Regions from separate parts of the Kribbella sp. NPDC049584 genome, predicted to be linked through region 2. Evidence: predicted binding sites of a transcription regulator. Region 2 holds the regulator's gene; the other holds the start of a gene.

Region 1 (9,642 bases), on a different contig from region 2:
CCGATCGTGATCGGCTGCGCGATCATGCCGGACTCGGAGCGCTTGACCAGGTCGACCTGCTGCGACTGGTCCTCGATCGAGAGATTGCGGTGGAGGACGCCCAGACCGCCCTGGCGGGCCATCGCGATCGCCATCCGGGCCTCGGTGACGGTGTCCATCGCGCTCGACACCAGCGGGATGTTCACCCAGACATTGCGGCTCACCCGGGACCGGGTGACTGTCTCGGACGGGATGACGTCGGACTCGTTCGGCTGCAGCAAGACGTCGTCGAAGGTGAGGCCGAGGACGGCGAACTTGTCGGGAACTCCAGCGGGTGTGATGTCCATGGGTAAAACAAGCACCTTTACACGGCGAGAACGGGACCCCATCCTATCCGCGCGCCCGCCGACCCCCGAATCGGCCGTCCACAGCACTCCGTCCACAGCACTCCGCCCGCCGCGGCTGCGCGGCGGGCGGAGTGGGTGGTCGGCTACTTGTTGACCGGCGCGTTGACGATCTGCAGGATCGCCAGGACGTCCGCGTCGGCGGTGGACCCGTGGGTCCGCTCGATCGCCGCGTGCTTGCCCTCGGGGTACAGCCCGGTCGAGTGCTTGCCCTTCGGGTAGGCCTTGCGGACCGAGCCCGTGGTGACCGTCCCGCTCGAGTGCTTCCCGGCCGCCTTCTTGGCCGACGCGGTCTTCTTCGCGGTCGCCTTCGTCACCGTCGGCGGCTTGCCTGCCACCTGCGAGTCGCCGAAGAACTGCTCCGCGCTCTCGATCGTGATCGGCCCGCCGGTCGGCGTCGGCAGGATCGGGCTCAGGATGTCCCCGACGATGCTCGCCGGATCCTTGCCGCCCGGAACCTGGGTGACCTCGTCGCTCGGCTTCTCGTCGCCACCCGGCGTGGACGTGTCCGAGCCGCTGGTGTCGCTCGAACCGGTCCCCTGCGTCCCGGAGCCACCGGTGCCACCGGTGCCACCGGTGCCATCCGTCGTCTGGCCGTTGTCTCCGGTAGGCGTGCTGGTCGGCGCACCCGTCGGGTCGCCGGCCACCGTGTTGTCGCCCGTACCGGTGTCGTTCGGCGGCGGCGTGGTCGTGTCGGTCGGCGTCGACGGCGGGTCGGTCGGCGTACTGGTCGGCGTGTCCGTCGGTGTGGACGGAGGCGGCGTCGTCGTGGTCGTCGTGCCGTCCGTGCCGTCGCCACCGGTGGTGTCCGTCGGCGGATCCGTCTTCGTGTCGCTCGGCTTGTCGACGTTGACGTCGTCCGGGTCGTCCGTCTTCGTCGAGGTCGGCGGCGGGATCGTTGGCTTCTCGAGGACCACCAGCGGCTTCTCCGTCGGCAGCACGGCCACCGGCGGCCGCAGGTCGTCCTTCACCGCCGCCGGATCATTGATCAGTGAGCCGTCCTTGCCAGCTGCCTGGGCGGCGCGCTCGGCCTGGGCCTGCTGCTTGTAGTCCTTGCCGACCTTGACGATCTTGGTCTTGTCCATCACCGGCAGACCGTCGAGGTCTTCCTTCGGGAAGCTGGTCTGCGGACGGACCGCGTCGACCATCTTCTCGATGACCTTCTCGTACGGCGAGAGCGGGTCGCCGTTGACGGCTGCTGCCACCCCGGAGACCGACAATGCGGCGACCGCGGCCACCCCGAGAGCCAGACCGCGCGTCGCCATCTTGCGGGCGAACGGGTCGGTGATCGGGTTGAGCGCGGCGCAACGCGCCAGGAAGCTCTCCGGATCGTCGATGGTCTCCACCGGGAGCTCGTCCTCGACCTCAACCGCCAGCCGTAGACCGGCCAGAAGCTGAACGGCCGCGTCGTGCTCGCCCGCCACACGGGCGGACTCCCCACCGGCGGCGAGCAGATCGAGCAGCGCGTCATCGGCCTCGATCGCGTCCAGATCAAAACGGTCAGCCATGATGCTCCTCCCCTGCTCTTCCTCGTTCCAGCTGTGCTTCATGCCCCACAAACCCCCTGAGCGTGTTCAACGCCCGATGTTGTGCGACCCTCACCGCCCCCGGTGTCATCCCCAGTGCCCGGCCGGTCTCCTCGGCTGACATCCCCGCTACCACCCGGAGCCGCAGGATCTCCCGCAGCTTCTCCGGCAACTTGTCCAGCAGCCCCATGATGTGCTGGACCTCTGACTGCCGGACCGCGCGCTCCTCCGGCGTCGGTGACTCGTCCGCGCCGTCCGGCAGGTCCGGCGTCGAGACGTCGGCAACCGCGAACGCACGCTGGGCATCGGCGACCTTGCGGGCCGCGATGCCGTAGACGAAAGCCTCGAAAGGCCGCCCCTCGTCGCGGTAGCGGCTCAGCGCGCCGAAGACCGCGACACAAACCTCTTGTGCGACGTCGTCGACCATGTCGGCGCCGCCGGGATAGGTCCACAGACGGGACCGTACGTATCGGTGCGCCACAGCGCGCACTCTGGTGAGCAGGTCGTTGAGAGCTGTTCGGTCCCCGTCGCCGGCCAGCGCGGCAAGATCCCTAAGCTCGACCCGGTCGTGGGTGTCAGGTACTCGGACCTCTGTCACCCCTCGCCCCCTCGTGTTCAGACCGGTTCAGCCTGAAAGATGGTACGGCGCTCAACTCTTCTTGCCTAGTGGCAATTCGTGGTCACTACCGGCCACTTGATCACGATCTGTCACTACTCACGAGTTCACTGATCTCGCTCTCAACCAGCCGGGACGGATCCACGTCCATACCCGCGAAATGCCCTGCCACTTCAAGCGACAGGACACCGTGAACGCGGGTCCAAAACGAGACTGCCCGGTCCGGTCCGACGGCCTCGACCAGCACGGCCATGATCTCGTCGGAGATCGCCCTGGTGTCGTCCGGCGGGTGGTAGCCAGGCACGGGCGTCCCGTAGATCAGCAGGTACCGCTGCGGGTCGGCGAGCGCCCAGTTGCGGATGACCTGAGCCAGTGCGACCGCGTCCGCCCCTCCGTCGTACGCCGAGCTGACCGTGTCGGCGAGGCTGCGGTACGCGTCGCGGATCAGGGCGGTGACGAGATCGTCGCGGTTCGCGAAGTACCGGTAGAGCGCCGGCCCGCTGACGCCCATCTGCTTGGCGATCGCGTTCAGGGACAGGGCGGAGACCCCTGCCTCGGCGATCTGCAGCCAGGCGTGCTGCTTCACCTCCTCGCGCACCTGAGCGCGATACCGCTCCCGTGGCCCGGCCATCAGTGAGAGCCTCTCACGTCGGGGCGGTGAACCGGATCAGCTCGGTCGCGTGGGCGCCGCCCCAGTCAATAGGAGTACGGCCGGTCTCCCGCCAGCCGGCGTTGCGGTAAAGGTGCACTGCTGCGCCGCGGTTGTCCACCACCTCGAGGGCGAGCTCGCGGTTGGCTGCGCCCGCAGCGGTGACGCAGCGCTGGAGGAGCTGGCGGCCGATGCCGCGGCCGGTTGCCTTCGGATCGACGAACAGGCGCTCGACCTCGGCGCCCGCCCCGGCGGCGGTGAGGACGACGTGCCCGACGACCTGTTCGGCGTCGACCGCTACCCAGATGCCGACGGCATCCTTCGGGGTCAACCACGCTGCTGGGTCCGCGGGCCAGTTGATCGGGTAGCCGGCTCGCTCGTGGACCTCGCGCAGGATCTCGACGCACACGGGCAGGTCTTCGTCGCCACGCTCTCGAATCAGCACAGGCCACATAAAAGCACCGCCCGGCAGATGACCTGCCGGGCGGTGCTGGGGTACTACGCGTACTGCGAGGAATCAGTGACCGTGGCCGTGGCCGTGACCGGCCGCCGCGGGCTCCTCGTCCTCGGGCTTGTCGACCACCAGCGTCTCGGTGGTCAGCAGCAGCGCGGCGATCGAGCCGGCGTTGGCGAGCGCGGACCGGGTCACCTTGACCGGGTCCAGCACGCCGCTGCCGAGCAGGTCGCCGTACTCGCCGGAGGCCGCGTTGAAGCCGAAGCCCGGCTCCAGCTCGGAGACCTTGGCAACCACGACGTAGCCCTCGTAGCCGCCGTTCTCGGCGATCCAGCGCAGCGGCTCGACGACCGCCTTGCGGACGATCCGGACACCGGTGGCCTCGTCACCGTCGAGCTCGAGGTCCTTGTCCAGCACGGTGGCCGCGTGCACGAGAGCGGAGCCGCCGCCGGCGACGATGCCCTCCTCGATCGCGGCCCGGGTCGCGGACACGGCGTCCTCGATCCGGTGCTTCTTCTCCTTCAGCTCGACCTCGGTGGCCGCGCCGACCTTGATCACGCAGACGCCGCCGGCCAGCTTGGCCAGCCGCTCCTGCAGCTTCTCGCGGTCCCAGTCGGAGTCGGTGCGCTCGATCTCGGACTTGATCTGGTTGACCCGGCCCTCGATGTCCTCGGTCTTGCCGGCACCTTCGACGACGGTCGTGTTGTCCTTGGTGACCACGATGCGGCGCGCCGTACCGAGCACCTCCAGACCGACCTGGTCGAGCTTGAGGCCGACCTCCGGGGCCACGACCTGCGCGCCGGTGAGCGCGGCCAGGTCCTCCAGCATCGCCTTGCGGCGGTCACCGAAGCCCGGCGCCTTGACGGCGACCGAGGTGAAGTTGCCGCGGATCTTGTTCACCACGAGGGTGGACAGGGCCTCGGCCTCGACGTCCTCGGCGATGATCAGCAGCGTCTTGCCGGACTGCACGACCTTCTCCAGCAGCGGCAGCAGGTCCGCGATCGCGGAGATCTTGCCCTGGTGGATCAGGATGTACGGGTCCTCCAGCACCGCTTCGCCGGCCTCGGCGTCGGTGATGAAGTACGGCGAGATGTAGCCCTTGTCGAACTGCATACCCTCGGTGAACTCGAGCTCGGTTCCGAAGGTGTTCGACTCCTCGACGGTGATCACACCGTCCTTGCCGACCTTGTCGAACGCGTCCGCGATCAGCGTCCCGATCTCGGCGTCACGCGCGGAGATCGTCGCGACGTGGGCCATGTCGCCCTTGTCGTCGACCGCGCGGGCGGTGTCGACCAGCCTGGCGGAGATGGCCTCGACGGCCGCCTCGATGCCGCGCTTGAGGCCCATCGGGTTGGCGCCGGCGGCGACCGCCCGCAGGCCCTCGTGCACCAGTGCCTGCGCCAGCACCGTCGCGGTGGTGGTGCCGTCACCGGCGATGTCGTTGGTCTTGGTGGCGACCTCCTTGGTCAGCTGCGCACCAAGGTTCTCGAACGGGTCGTCCAGCTCGACCTCACGCGCGACGGTGACACCGTCGTTGGTGATGGTCGGGGCGCCCCACTTCTTGTCCAGGACGACGTAGCGGCCCTTCGGGCCCAGCGTCACCTTCACCGTGTTCGCGAGCTTGTCGACGCCGCGCTCCAGCGCGCGCCGAGCGTTCTCGTCGAACTCGAGGATCTTCGGCATGAAAAATCCAGTCCCTCTCTGAAATCGCTAGTTCGTTGCAGGCACAGACCATCGCTGTGCGGTAGGCGAACCCGCCCCACCGCCCCGGTCGGGTCCGAACCGACTCCGCCCCGGCGCCGGAGGGCACCAGGGCGGTGTCGGTCAGAAACAGCGAGCGGCCGTCACTTGCTGACGACTGCGAGGATGTCGCGGGCGCCCAGGATCAGGTAGTCCTGGCCGTCGTACTTGACCTCGGTGCCGCCGTACTTGGAGTAGATGACCTTGTCGCCGACGCTGACGTCCAGCGGGACGCGGTTGCCGTTGTCGTCGATCCGGCCCGGGCCGACGGCGAGGATCTCGCCCTCCTGCGGCTTCTCCTTGGCGGTGTCCGGGATCACCAGGCCGGACTTCGTGGTCTGCTCGGCTTCGAGCGGCGCGACGAGGACACGGTCCTCGAGCGGCTTGATCGTGACCGACACTTGCTGACCTCCACGGTCGATTTGCTTGTCTGGTTCATGGTGGTCGCGCTCCCCTGCCGTCGCGGGGGTCAAGGGCCGGACCGCTGGCACCCTCACACAGAGAGTGCCAACACCGAATCTAGGCCGCGATTAGCACTCGGTCAACTCGAGTGCCAAAGGATTCTCACCCTGAGGCAATCGGTGACCGGTAAGCGCCCGGCCACAGCCAGTGGTCAAGGACCGGGCGTTCGTGCGACCGTTGCGTCAGAACGGGTGCGAGGAGGAGCCATGGCGTTCAGAGTGCCGGCACTGCCCAAGCTGTCCCCCCGGACGATCGCACTCCTGGCCGCCGTTGCCGCGGTCGCGGTCGGAGCTGTTGCCGCCAATGCGTCGAAGCACGAGTCACCGGCCGCGGCAGCACCTGCGGCCGCTCCGGCACCGAAGGTGCCCTCCGACCAGAAGTTCTCCCACGACGCCACCGCGGCCGAACTCAAGGCGGCTGCCGCCCTGCCGCAGTGCCGGTCCGCCCGGCTCGTCCCGGTCAACCGCAGCTGGGGCATCCCGATGCCGTCGATCTATGCCAGCACCAGCACCACCTGCAACCTCATGTACGGCGACGACCCGTACCGCGGCTCCAACCGATACGGCGACCCGGACACCGCCATCCAGGTCCTCCAGCGCAACCTCAACTTCTGCTACGGCACCAAGCTGGCCGTGGACGGCATCTACGGCAGTAATACCCGCGCGGCGATCAAGACGGTCCAGCGCAAGCACCACCTGGTCGTCGACGGCATCTACGGCCCGAAGACGCGCTCGGCGATGAACTGGCGCCTCTACTCGATGGCAACGCGAAGCTGGAGCAGGAGCTGTTCCAGCCCCCTCTAGAGTTGCCGGGTGACAGTCACGGCGTTGCTCGACGGGCCGGGCGCCGAGGTGCTCGCGGCGGCGTGTGCGGAGTACAAGCCTGGTAGTGAGCTGCAGTTGGTCGAGAAGCTCCGACGCCGGTACGACGCGACGCTCGTGACTGGTGCCGTCACGCAGGCCGCACTGCGGCACCGGGCGGTCGCCAAGTTCGGTCCGGACGCTGAGCACATGTACTTCACCCCTGACGGTCTGGAGCAGTCCACACGGACCGCTGTCGGCGCCCACCGCGCCGCACGCCTTGCAGCCACCATGCCCGGCGCCAGCATGGTGGACCTCGGCTGTGGGATCGGCGGTGACCTCATCAGCGCCGCACGCGCCGGCCTCCGGGTGACTGGTGTCGAACGTGATCCCGAGACCGCAGCCACCGCCCGTGCCAACCTGGCCGCCCTCGGCCTCGCCGGTGAGGTACGCGTAGGTGAGGCCGAGTCGACCGACCTCACGCCGTACGACGTGGTGTTCGCGGACCCGGCTCGACGGGCGGACGGGCGACGGGTGTTCGATCACAACGCCTATTCGCCGCCGTGGACGTTCGTGCTGGAGTTGCTGCAGCGCACTGCCTGCGTGAAGGTGGCCCCCGGCATCCCGCACGACGCGATCCCCGCCGGTGTTGAGGCGGAGTGGATCAGCGACTCCGGCGAGGTGAAGGAGGCCGCACTGTGGTCCGGCCAACTCTCCAGCAGCACCCCGCGACGGGCGACTCTGCTGCCGAGCGAGGCGACCGTCACGGATGCACCGGACGCTGAGGTCGGCCCGGTCGGTCAGTACATCTACGAGCCGGATGGTGCGGTCGTACGAGCCGGTCTGGTCACCGCCGTCGCTGCAGCGGTCGACGGCTGGCTGCTGGATCCGCGCATCGCCTACGTCACCGCAGCGAAGCACGTCGCGACTCCGCTCGCGTCGGCGTACGAGGTGGTGGAAGAGCTGCCCTACAAGGAGAAAGCGCTGCGCTCGTGGGTTCGCAGCCAGGACATCGGGACGTTGGAGATCAAGAAACGCGGTGTGGATCTCGACCCGGCGCAGCTACGGAAGAGGCTCGCTCCGAAGGGCTCCGCGTCGGCGACGCTGATCATCACCCGGATCGGCCGGGACGCGGTCGCGTACTCCTGCCGCAGACTGGCCGACAGCCGATAGAATCCTCAGCTATGCCCGATGACGGCCAGCCGCTCCGTTCGGAACTCTTTCCGTCTGCTGGCGCGCACGAATGGGCGTCCGGCGGCACAAGCTCGGTGCAGACGCACGAAGAAGGACATCTGGTGTACGCCGCCCGCGGCGTGCTGTCCGTGCAAACCGATCGGGGTACGTCGATCGTTCCCGCCAACCGCGTCGCGTGGACGCCGGCCGGATTCACACACCAGCACCGCGCGCACGGCGAGACCGACATGCGCATCGTGTTCCTGCCGGCCGCGCTGGCCCGGCGCATCCCCGACCGCCCCGCAGTGTTCCTCGCATCCGGACTCGCCCGCGAAGTGCTGCTCGCCCTCACCAGCCGCCACCTCGACGACGCTGCCCGCGCACGACTCCAGCGGGTCCTCGTCGACGAGCTCCACGAAGCGACCGAACAACCGCTGCACCTACCGGAACCCCGCGACGATCGTCTGCGCACGATCGCTCAGCACCTCCGCGAGAACCCCGCGGACAACACCTCACTCGCCGAGCTCGGACGCCGGGCCGGCGCCGGCGCCCGGACCCTCAGCCGCCTGTTCCGCGACGAACTCGGCATGACGTACTACGAATGGCGCACGCAGCTGCGGATCTACCACGCCCTCGTCCTGCTGGCGGACGGCCACGACACGACGTACGTCGCGCATGCCTGCGGCTGGGCGAACCCGAGCGGCTTCATCGCGGCGTTCGCGGCCGTCGTCGGAACAACTCCGGGACGGCACTTGCGTTCGACGCATATTCGAACATATGATCGATCTCGCGAGCGGGTCTCCGGGTGACAAGCCGGCGGGCGAGGTGCTGCGTCCGCTGCTGCACTCACCCGGAGGCCCGCCACTAACAGTTCAACAGTGATTCACCTGGGTGCGGGAGGCTGGCGTGAGAACCGGTTGGCCGCTGACCGTTCGCCTGGGGAGCAAGCGGTGCGCGTCACCCCCGGGCCTCTGCAACCACGCCGGGTGCGCCCTATTGCGCCACGCGGAACCGTTCCTTCACCGGCAACCGGAGGCGCGCCAGCGCAATGCCGCCGATCGCCGACGCCACCTGGGCATCGACCGCCGGCAGTTGCTCGCTGCCACCCCCGGTCGGCGTCTGCCTGACGAAGTCGGCGACCAAGCGATTCCAGTCCTTCGGGCGCCGCAGCATCGCATGCCCTTCCCCCACGAGCGAATACGTCGTCACCGCCGCCCCTGCCGCCCGTAGCCGCTCGGCGTACGCCGTCGTACCGGCCGGATCGGTGACCGTGTCATCGGTGCCATGGACGAACGTGACAGGCACCCGAACCGCGACGAGCGGTTCGCCGACCGGCAGCCAGGGCGCCAGCGCGAGCACACCCGCGACCCGCGGATGATCGCCGGCGGCGACAACCGCACGCCCACCCATGGAATGCCCGATCAGCAACACCCTCGAGACCACCGCCGGCAGCTCGTCCAGCACGGACCGCAGATCGAGAGCAGCATCACCGCCGTCGTTCCACCCCCGGAAGCGGTACCGCAGGAACCCCACGGCAGCGTCCGGTGCGGCCGAACGCGCGACCGACGCGAAGGGCCACATCCGCAGGAGCGCGGGCCGCCACAGGTTCGGGTCGGCCTGTGAATGTTCCTGCCCGCCGTGCGCGAGCAGCACGAGATCGGTCGCCCCAGCCGGGTGCCGGACGAGATCGACACCCGGACTCCTCACGGCTGCGCGTACAGCTCGGTCGGGTCCTGCCGGATGGACATCATCCGCCCGGGCGGGGTCTCGGTGAAGCCGTACGAACGGTAGAGCTCATGCGCGTCGGCGGTTGCCAGCAGCACCTGCCGCAGGCCCTTC
Region 2 (9,642 bases):
GGAGCATCGACGATGCCGAGGCGCTCGCCGCCTATCAGCAAGCCGTCCGAGGTTAGGTCCAGCGCGAGCGGGCGAGGAGGGCTGCGGTTGCGGCTGTTCCCGCGGTCGACGTGCGGAGGACAGTGTCGCCGAGGCGGACCGGCTCGACCTCGAAGGTCTTGAGCTCGGTCGGGGCGATGCCGCCTTCCGGGCCGATGACGAGGACGATGTCGCCCGACGTCGGGACGTCCAGCGACGCGAGTGGGACGGTTGCCTCTTCGTGCAGTACGACGGGGAGCGCTGCGCCGGCCACGAACTCCGCGACGTCGGCCGTCGACGCGAGCGGCGCGACCTCCGCGAACCACGGACGCCGCGACTGCTTGCTCGCCTCGAATGCCCACGCCCGCCATTTCGCGAGCATCTTCTCCACCCGCTCCGGGTTCGCCCGGAACTGACTGCGCTCCGCGTTCCACGGCACGATCACGTCGACGCCGACCTCGGTCAGCATCTCCACCGCGAGCTCGGCCCGCTCCCCTTTCGGCACCGCCTGGACCACAACCACCCGCGGCGCGGGCGCCGGCGCACTCCCGCGCTCGTCAACCGCCACCGTCAACGCAGTCTTCGAAGCATCCACCACGGGCCCTTCAGCCCAGGCCCCGCGCCCATCCGTCAGCCGAACGCGCTCCCCACGCCCGATCCGCCGGACAACCGCCGCGTGCCGCCCCTCTGCACCATCCAGGGTCAGCTCGGCACCGGACAGGTCTTCCAGGTGGAAGACCGCGACACCCATTTAGTGGGTGCCGAAGGCGTCGCGGAGGCGGCCGAAGACGCCCTTGTGGGTGGCTTGGACCTGGCCCTGGGGGCGTTCCTCGTCGCGGGCGACCGCCAGTTGGCGCAGGAGGTCGGCCTGGGCGTCGTCGAGCTTCGTCGGGGTCTCGACGATCACCTGGACGATCAGGTCGCCGCGGCCCGCGTGACGCAACCTCGGTACGCCGCGCGCGGTCAACGTCAGCCCCGTCCCGGACTGCGTACCCGGCCGGATCTCCAGCGGCGTCGTCTCGCCCTCGAGGGTCGGCAGGTCGATCGTCGTACCCAGCGCGGCCGCCGTCATCGGCAGCGTGACCGTGCAGTGCAGGTCGTCGCCGTTGCGGGTGAAGATGTCGTGCGGCTCGACCTCGATCTCGACGTACAGGTCGCCGGCCGGTCCGCCGCCGGGGCCGACCTCGCCCTGGCCGGACAGCTGCACCCGGGTCCCGCTGTCGACGCCGCCGGGGATCTTCACGGTGACGGTCCGGCGCGAGCGCACCCGTCCGTCGCCGGCGCACTCGACGCACGGGCTCGGGATCGTGGTGCCGTAGCCGCGGCAGTTCGGGCACGGGCGCATCGTCCGCACCTCGCCGAGGAACGACCGCTGCGTGTGCGTGACCTCGCCACGTCCGTGGCAGATCTCGCACGTGACCGGCTCGGACCCGGCAGCAGCGCCGGACCCGCTACAGGTCGGACACAGTACGGCGGTGTCGACCTTGAGCTCCCGCGTCGTACCGAAGGCCGCCTCGGCCAGGTCGATCCGCAGCGGGATCAGTGCATCCTGACCGCGCCGCGTCCGCGGTCGCGGCCCACGGGTCGCGCCGCCGGTCTGGCCGAAGAACGCGTCCATGATGTCGGTGAACGTGAACGCCTGCCCGAACCCGGCACCACCAGGCCCGGCGCCCGCGGTGGCGAACGGATCGCCGCCGAGGTCGTGCATCTGCCGCTTCTGCGGATCACTGAGCACCTGGAACGCGCGCCCGATCTCCTGGAACTTCTGGTGGGCGTCCTCGGAGTCGTTCACATCCGGGTGGTACTGGCGTGCCAGCTTGCGGTACGCCTTCTTGATCTCGTCCGCTGACGCGTCACGGCTGACGCCGAGGACGGCGTAGTAATCGGTGCTCATACTCCAGACCAGGGGGTTGTCATCATCAGGATTCGGCGAGGATCTGGCTGACGTAGCGCGCGACAGCCCTCACCGCGCCCATTGTGCTCGGGTAGTCCATGTGGGTCGGGCCGACGATGCCGAGGGTGGCCAGCGCCTCCGACTTGGACCCGTAGCCGGTCGCGACCACCGACGTGGTGGCCAGCTCCTCGAACGGGTTCTCGTGACCGATGCGGACGGTCAGGGTCTGCGGGTTGGTCGCCTCGCCGAGCAGCCGGAGCAGGATGACGTGCTCCTCGAGCGCCTCCAGCACCGGCTTGACGTTGCGCTCGAAGTCATCGCCGTAGCGCGTCAGGTTCGCGGCGCCGCCGACCGCGATCCGCTGCTCGCCGACCTCGTCGGTGAACGCTTCGAGCAGCGTGGTGACGATCGACGCGACCAGCGACCGGTCCGCCGGCGCGAACAGCTCGGGCACGCCCGCCAGCGACGTGGTCGCATCGGTCAGCCGCTGCCCGGCCAGGACGGTGTTGAGTCGTGAACGCAGGTCTGCGATCAGCTGCTCGTCGACGTCGTGCGGGTGCTCGACGATCCGCTGCTCGACGCGGCCGTTGCTGGTGATCAGCACCAGCAACAGCCGCCGCGGGCTCATCGTGACGACCTCGATGTGCCGCACGCTCGACCGGTTGAGCGACGGATACTGCACGATCGCGACCTGGCGGGTGATCTGCGCGAGCAGCCGGACCGTACGGCGGACGACGTCGTCCAGGTCCACCGCACCGGCCAGGAACGACGTGATCGCCTTCTTCTCCGCGACCGACAACGTCTTGACCGTGCTCAGCTTGTCCACGAACAGCCGGTATCCGGCGTCGGTCGGGATCCGGCCGGCGCTGGTGTGCGGCTGGGTGATGTACCCCTCCTCCTCCAGCGCGGCCATGTCGTTGCGGACCGTGGCCGGCGATACGCCGAGATTGTGCCGGTCCACCAGCGCCTTCGACCCGATCGGCTCATGGGTCGCCACATAGTCCTCGACGATGGCGCGGAGCACATCCAGCTTGCGGTCGTCCAGCACGCGCGCACCACCCTTTCTCGATCGACCTTGGCACTCGAAAGTTCCGAGTGCCAGTCTACCGAGCCGTGGGAGCCGACACGGACACGCTGCGGCGTGGGGCGGATCTCATGCTGTCTCGGGCGACGCTCCCAACGGTACGGCGGCAGGCCGCTCGACCGTACTCGCGACGTCCACAGGCTGATCCTGGACCGCCGCATCGAGCAGTGACTCGAGTACGTCGAGCACGTGGTAGGCCAACGCTCCGTCAGCACGGTGTGGCTCACCGCGACGCAATGCCCGTGCCATGTCCGCGACACCGACGCCCCGACCAGCACCGGCATACCCACCGGCGACGGGGACCTCGGTCCACTCGCGCTGCGCCGCCGTGGCGATCTCGACCGTGCCGTCGAAGCCATTCGGGTCAGGCACCGACAGGCTGCCCTCGGTCCCGTGTACTTCGATCCGCGGCAGCCGGGCGGCCCAGACGTCGAACGACATCAACACCGTGGTCAGCGCACCGGACTCGTGCTCCAGCACGCCCGTGACGTGCGTGGGCACCTCGACCGGGAACGTCGTACCAGCCCGCGGACCGGTGTGGACCTTGCGCTCCTGCTTCGACTGACCAGCTCGCGCGGTGACCCGGCGTACCGGACCGAGCAGGGTGACCAGACTGGTCACGTAGTACGGCCCCATGTCGAGGACCGGGCCGCCACCCGGCTGGTAGTAGAACTCCGGCGCCGGGTGCCACAGCTCGTGGCCCGGTGTGGTGAAGGCCGCGAAGGCAGCATGCGGTACGCCGATGTCGCCGCGGTCGATCACCGCGCGAGCGGTCTGGGTCCCGGTGCCGAGCACGGTGTCCGGTGCGCAGCCGACGCGGAGGTTGTTGGCGGCGGCGTACTTGAGCAGCGGCTCGGCGGCGGTGCGGTCCGCGGCCAGCGGCTTCTCGCCGTACACGTGCTTGCCGGCTTCCATCGCGGCCTGGTGCACCGGAGCGTGCGCCGCCGGAATGGTCAGGTTGAGCACGATCTCGACGTCGTCCGCGGCGTACAGCTCGTCCGGGGTGAGTGCGCGGATGCCCTCGTGCTGGTCCGCGATCGCTTCGGCGCGGCTACGGTCCAGGTCGGCCACAGCGACCACGTCGACACCAGGCAGCTTGCCCAGGTGGTCGAGGTACGTGCCGGAGATGACTCCGGTGCCGACGATGCCGATGTTGGTCACTTGCTCGCCCACAGCAGCCCCCGCTCGATGATCGTGCGTACCTCGGGCGTCTCCAGGTCGTCCAGCTTGTGGCCGACCGTGCAGACGAAGACCTTGCCCTCACCCCAGGTGCGGGTCCAGACCGCCGGCATCACCGCGCCCTCGATCCACGGGTAGTCCGGGTGCGACTCGAACGTCGTCGTCGCGAGCACGTTGTTGGTCGGGTCGTAGTGCACGTAGTACTGCTCGGTGTGCACGTCGAAGTGCTCGATGCCCTGGACGATCGGGTGGTCGGCCTTCTCAGGCACGATGTCGACCCGGTAATCGGTGAAGCCGTGCGGGTGCGAGATGAACTGCCCGCCGGTGATGAAGCTGTAGTCGACGTTCTTGCGGAACGAGTCCGCGATCCCGCCATGCCAGCCGGCGAACCCGGTGCCGCGCCGGATCGCCGCCTCCAGACCCTTGAAGTGGTCGTCCTCGATCTCGCTCATCGTCACGCACTGCACGACGAGGTCGACGCCGTCGAGCTCGAGGTAGCTCGCGGTCGTGTCGGAGACCGTGACCTCGTAACCGTTCTCCTTCAGGAACGGGATGAACAGGTCGGTCGCCTCGACCGGGGAGTGCCCTTCCCAGCCACCTCGGACCACCACAGCACGTCGTGTCGTCACACCGACCACCCTTCGAAAGTTTCGACGTTCCGATCGGAACACTTGCGAGCCTAAGTCCCTGGAGAAGGGTTGCCAACACCGGGCGTGCCCTAGGCTCACAGGATGAGCTGGAAGTTCTGGAAGAAGGACGCTCCGAGCTTCCCTGGAGCGCCGCGGCCGCAGGACACCTTGCCGGTCGGGTCGTTCGGGATGACGGTCGAGGATGTGTTCTCGATCACTGGGCGCGGCACAGTGGTGACCGGCCGGGTCCAGGCCGGCACGGTGTCGGTCGGTGAGCAGGTGCTGCTCAGCCGTGCCGGGCAGCCGATCCTGCAGGTCGAGGTCACCGGCGTCGAGATGTTCCGCAAGATCGTCAAGACCGCGAAGGCCGGCGACAACGTCGGCCTGCTGCTCCGCGGCATCCAGCGCGACCAGGTCATCAAGGGCGACGTACTGAGCAAGTAAATCGGCAAGTAGTGTCGGAGCCATGAGTGAGTGGACCGAGATCGGCGATCGCACCTGGGTTCGGCGGTACGACGAATGGGACCTGAACGTCGGCCTGGTCGTCGGATCCGAAGGCGCTCTGGTGATCGACACCCGCGCCACCACCGAAGAGGCCGAGCAGTTGCGTGAACACATCCGCGAGCTGACCGACCTGCCCGTCCGCTGGGTTGTCAACACCCACGCACACTTCGACCACGTCGCCGGCAACAGCGTCTTCACCGACGCCACCGTCTACCTGCACGAGAACGCCGCGGCCGAAGAGAACCTCGCCGGTACGACGTTCGCCGCCGCCAAGGTGATCGACCTCGGCGACCGTCGCGTCGAGCTCTTGTACGTCGGCAACGCGCACACGTCCGGCGACACGGTCGTCGTCGTACCGGATGTGGATGTGGTCTTCGTCGGCGATCTGATCGAGGAGTCGGCGCCCCCGTCGTACGGCGAGGACTCGTTCCCGCTCGAGTGGCCGGACACGATCGAGGCCGCGGTCGGGATGATGACCGCGGCAACCAAGATCGTTCCCGGGCACGGCGCCGTCGTCGACATCGAGTTCGCCCGCGACCAGGCGATCGAGCTCGGCAGAGTCGCCAACACGATCTCGACGCTGCACCACGCCGGTACGCCGCTCGACGCTGCGCTCGAGCACACCGAGGACTGGCCGTGGCCGGTCGAGAAACTCCAGGACGCGATCCGCCGCGGCTACCAGGCCTTGGGCACGCCGCAACGGCCGAGCCTGCCGCTTCTCGGCCCGGGATGACCTTTCGGGTAGTTGTCCGTTGACACGACGTCATCTCGTCGCGCAACTTGTTCGGAACGGACATCGCCCGACCCGGATGAGGTGGGACCTGTGGCCACTCTTGAGCAGACTGTTCACTCCGATGGACGAGTCGAACTGACCGATCCCGACGCGCTGGCGAACAGTCCGTACGCGAACGCCGAACTCGCGCCGACCCGGTTGCCCGAGCGGACCTGGACGACGTACAACTACGCGGCGTTGTGGATGGGGATGGCGCACAACATCCCCAGCTACCTGCTCGCCTCCGGGCTGGTCGCGATCGGGATGAACTGGCTGCAGGCGTTCCTCACGATCACGCTGGGGAACCTGATCGTGCTCGTGCCGCTGCTGCTGAACAGTCACGCCGGAACGAAGTACGGCATCCCGTTCCCGGTGTTCGCGCGGGCGTTCTACGGCGTCCGCGGTGCGAACTTCCCGGCGCTGCTGCGGGCGTTCATCGCCTGCGGCTGGTTCGGGATCCAGACCTGGATCGGCGGCCAGGCGATCTACGTCATCGTCGGCGAACTGTTCGGCAAGGGTTGGCTGAACGCGTCGGCGATCGGCGGCCACCCATGGACGATGTGGCTGAGCTTCGCGTTCTTCTGGGTGCTGCAGATGGTGCTGATCTTCCGCGGTATCGAGGGTCTGCGCCGGTTCGAGAACTGGGCGGCGCCGCTGGTGACGGTCGCGTTCGTGGCGCTGATGGTCGCGATCCTGGTCAAGGCCGGCGGTTTCGGGCCGATCCTGTCGCAGCCGTCGAAACTCGGCTGGGACGCCGACTTCTGGAAGATCTTCGCGCCGTCGCTGATGGGCATGATCGCGTTCTGGGCCACGCTGTCGCTGAACATGCCGGACTTCACCCGGTTCGGAAAGGGCCAGCGGCAACAGGTCTGGGGACAGATCATCGGGCTGCCGACGACGATGTCGTTCATCGCACTGGTCTCGATCATCACCACCTCCGGCACTGTCGTGCTGTACGGCTCGGCCATCTGGGACCCGGTCGAGCTCACCCGCCGGTTCGAGAACCCGGTGATCGTCACGATCGGCCTGATCATGGCGATCCTCGCGACGATGTCCTGCAACGTCGCGGCCAACGTGGTGAGTCCGTCGTACGACTTCGCGAACGCGTTGCCGCGCTGGCTGAACTTCCGGACCGCGGGTCTGGTGACCGGCGTGATCGGCATCGTGATCCAGCCGTGGCGGCTGATCTCGGACCCGTCGATCTACATCTTCGTCTGGCTGTCGTTCTACGGCGGTCTGCTCGCCTCGGTGGCCGGTGTGCTGATCGCGGGGTACTGGCTGATCGACCGCACCAACCTGTTCCTCGCGGATCTGTACCAACCGAACGGCCGCTACTGGTACTCCGCCGGCTGGAACTGGCGCGGTGTCGTCGCGACCCTCCTCGGCTCACTGCTCGCGGTCGGAGGCGCGTACTCGAACCCGGGCGCCGGCCCGTTCCCGCAGGACGGCCTGATCCCGTTCCTCAAGCCGCTCTACGACTACTCGTGGGCCGTCGGTCTGGTCGTCGGTTTCCTGGCGTACTTCGCCCTCACACTGACCGCGCCGAGCCGCCAGTCGACCGCGTCGCATGCCGCTCCGTCTTACTAGAGTGGGCGCGTGGCTGACAGGTATGGGAACGACGTACTCAGTGGGGACTGGCGTAAGCCGAAGAACGGGCGGACCGTCGAGGTCGCGATCGAGAAGGGGATGGTCGTCGAGGAGCCCACGTCGGGGTTCGTCGGCGCGATCGTGCGCTGGGAGCACGGCGTCGTCGATCTCGAGGACCGGCACGGCAAGATCCGCACGTACCCGCTCGGTCCGGGCTTCTGGATCGACGGCAAACCGGTCAGCCTGAGGCCGCCGAAGAAGGCCGGCCCGGCGAAGAAGACCCGCACCGCGTCCGGCTCGGTCGCGGTCGACAACGTCCGGGCCAAGGTCGCGCGCGCCAGCCGGATCTACGTCGAGGGCCGGCACGACGCCGAGCTGGTCGAGAAGGTCTGGGGTGACGACCTGCGGATCGAGGGCGTCGTGGTCGAGTACCTCGAGGGCGTCGACGATCTGGTCGAGATCGTCAACCGGTTCCAGCCCGCCCCCGGCCGGCGCCTCGGCGTACTCGTCGATCACCTGGTCGAGGGATCGAAGGAGTCGAAGATCGCCGCGCAGGTCAGCAACCGCTACGTGCACGTTGTCGGCCACCCGTTCATCGACATCTGGGAAGCGGTGAAGCCGTCGTCGGTCGGGATCAAGGCGTGGCCGCGGATCCCGAAGGGCCAGGACTGGAAGAAGGGCGTGCTGCAGTCGTTCGGCTGGCCGGCCACCGATCAGGCCGACGTGGCCGCCGCCTGGAAACACATCCTGTCCAAGGTCAACAGCTTCGCCGACCTGGACCCGGCGCTGCTCGGCCGGGTCGAGGAGCTCATCGATTTCGTGACTCTGGACTGATCTCCGGCATCCGCCGCTCGAGCCACGCGCGGATCCGGCGGCGGGCGCGTCGTACATACCAGGTGACGACGCCGAGCACGGCGCTCAAGGCAAGCACTGCTCCGGCGAGAAGCGCTGCGATGATGCGTACGGCGTCGACGGTGCCCGCGAGGATCAGCAGCAGGATGCCGATCACAGCTGTTGCTGCAGGCAACCACGGCTCGAAGATCTGCGGCCGCTGCGCCGGCGTCAGCTTGGCGCCGCGGACCATCCGCTCCCAGGCCGTCTGCCGGGCCGGCTCGGTGAACCAGCGCGCCGTACGCAGCAGCCACGAACCGGGCTGGTGCTTGCGGCCCGCAGCTGCCTTCACCCAGTTGCCGACCTCGGGACCGAGACCGGACGAGACGTCGACCATCCGGTCGGCAATGCCCTTGGTGATCGCACGGCCCTCGGGCGACGCGTTGAGCTCGTTGCGCATCGTCACCAGCGCGCCGATGCCGGCATCGACCGGGAAGTCCCTGGCCAGCCGCTCGATCCGCTCGGCGACCGCTTTGATCTCCCAGCCCTCGGCCTGCAGCACCTGCCGCTGGGTCTCGCGGATCCAGTCCCCGTCCGCACCGAGCATCGCGCCGAGATGCGCGACGCAGTGCAGCCGGCCCATCAACCAGTCCCACCGCCGCCAGTCGGCCGCACCGAACGCGCCGAAGTGCCCGACCTGACTGCCGTACAGGATGCGCTCGTTGAGCTGGTTCGCGATCGAGCCTTCCTGGAGTTCGTCGAGTACGGCGAGTGGGATGTCCGGCCCGAGCCGGAGGAACTGGAACGGCGCGCTGCGCTGCTGCGGCGTGCGTGCCGACGTACAACGAGACACGATCTCTACTTCGAGCGCGGTGTCGACGAGCTCCCAGCCGACGACCGCGACCAGCTCGGCGAACGCGTCACCGAGCGCTCGCTGGATCTGCAACTGTTCGAAGATGTCGTTCAGCCCGACCGCAACAGCCTCCGCGCCACCGGCCGGTCGCAGGTCCAGATCCGCCGCGGCCAACGCGACGTCGAGAGCGTCGCGGACGGCCTGCACCTTCATCAGACAATCGCTCGTGGCGGTCAGCCGCTTGTCCAGCTCCGCGCGCTCGGCGCGCGGCGCCTTGCTGATCTGATTGCG

The links. Region 2 encodes HrcA, which represses chaperone genes, less so after heat shock. Its sites were predicted from a motif close to TTGGCACTCGNNNNNNNCGAGTGCCAA; they were not measured.
Region 1: a site for HrcA is predicted at 5,899-5,925, ahead of groES (co-chaperone GroES). Genes of this name have one in related genera too.

Annotation. Positions count from the first base shown of each region.
Region 1 is NZ_JBFAPF010000001.1:1,089,223-1,098,864, forward strand. Features, by position in the region: gene guaB (IMP dehydrogenase) at 1-326, opposite strand, end outside; gene AB0J62_RS05415 (hypothetical protein) at 470-1,891, opposite strand; gene shbA (RNA polymerase sigma factor ShbA) at 1,884-2,507, opposite strand; gene AB0J62_RS05425 (TetR/AcrR family transcriptional regulator) at 2,608-3,156, opposite strand; gene AB0J62_RS05430 (GNAT family N-acetyltransferase) at 3,170-3,619, opposite strand; gene groL (chaperonin GroEL) at 3,692-5,311, opposite strand; gene groES (co-chaperone GroES) at 5,473-5,769, opposite strand; gene AB0J62_RS05445 (peptidoglycan-binding domain-containing protein) at 6,037-6,633, shown strand; gene AB0J62_RS05450 (methyltransferase domain-containing protein) at 6,643-7,803, shown strand; gene AB0J62_RS05455 (helix-turn-helix transcriptional regulator) at 7,815-8,612, shown strand; gene AB0J62_RS05460 (alpha/beta hydrolase) at 8,797-9,510, opposite strand; gene AB0J62_RS05465 (GNAT family N-acetyltransferase) at 9,507-9,642, opposite strand, start outside.
Region 2 is NZ_JBFAPF010000002.1:331,770-341,411, reverse strand. Features, by position in the region: gene AB0J62_RS08385 (nuclear transport factor 2 family protein) at 1-56, shown strand, start outside; gene AB0J62_RS08380 (16S rRNA (uracil(1498)-N(3))-methyltransferase) at 53-769, opposite strand; gene dnaJ (molecular chaperone DnaJ) at 770-1,912, opposite strand; gene hrcA (heat-inducible transcriptional repressor HrcA) at 1,938-2,960, opposite strand; gene AB0J62_RS08365 (Gfo/Idh/MocA family oxidoreductase) at 3,066-4,169, opposite strand; gene AB0J62_RS08360 (ThuA domain-containing protein) at 4,154-4,804, opposite strand; gene AB0J62_RS08355 (EF-Tu/IF-2/RF-3 family GTPase) at 4,907-5,248, shown strand; gene AB0J62_RS08350 (MBL fold metallo-hydrolase) at 5,271-6,041, shown strand; gene AB0J62_RS08345 (NCS1 family nucleobase:cation symporter-1) at 6,132-7,667, shown strand; gene AB0J62_RS08340 (DUF3097 domain-containing protein) at 7,677-8,501, shown strand; gene AB0J62_RS08335 (DUF3376 domain-containing protein) at 8,476-9,642, opposite strand, start outside.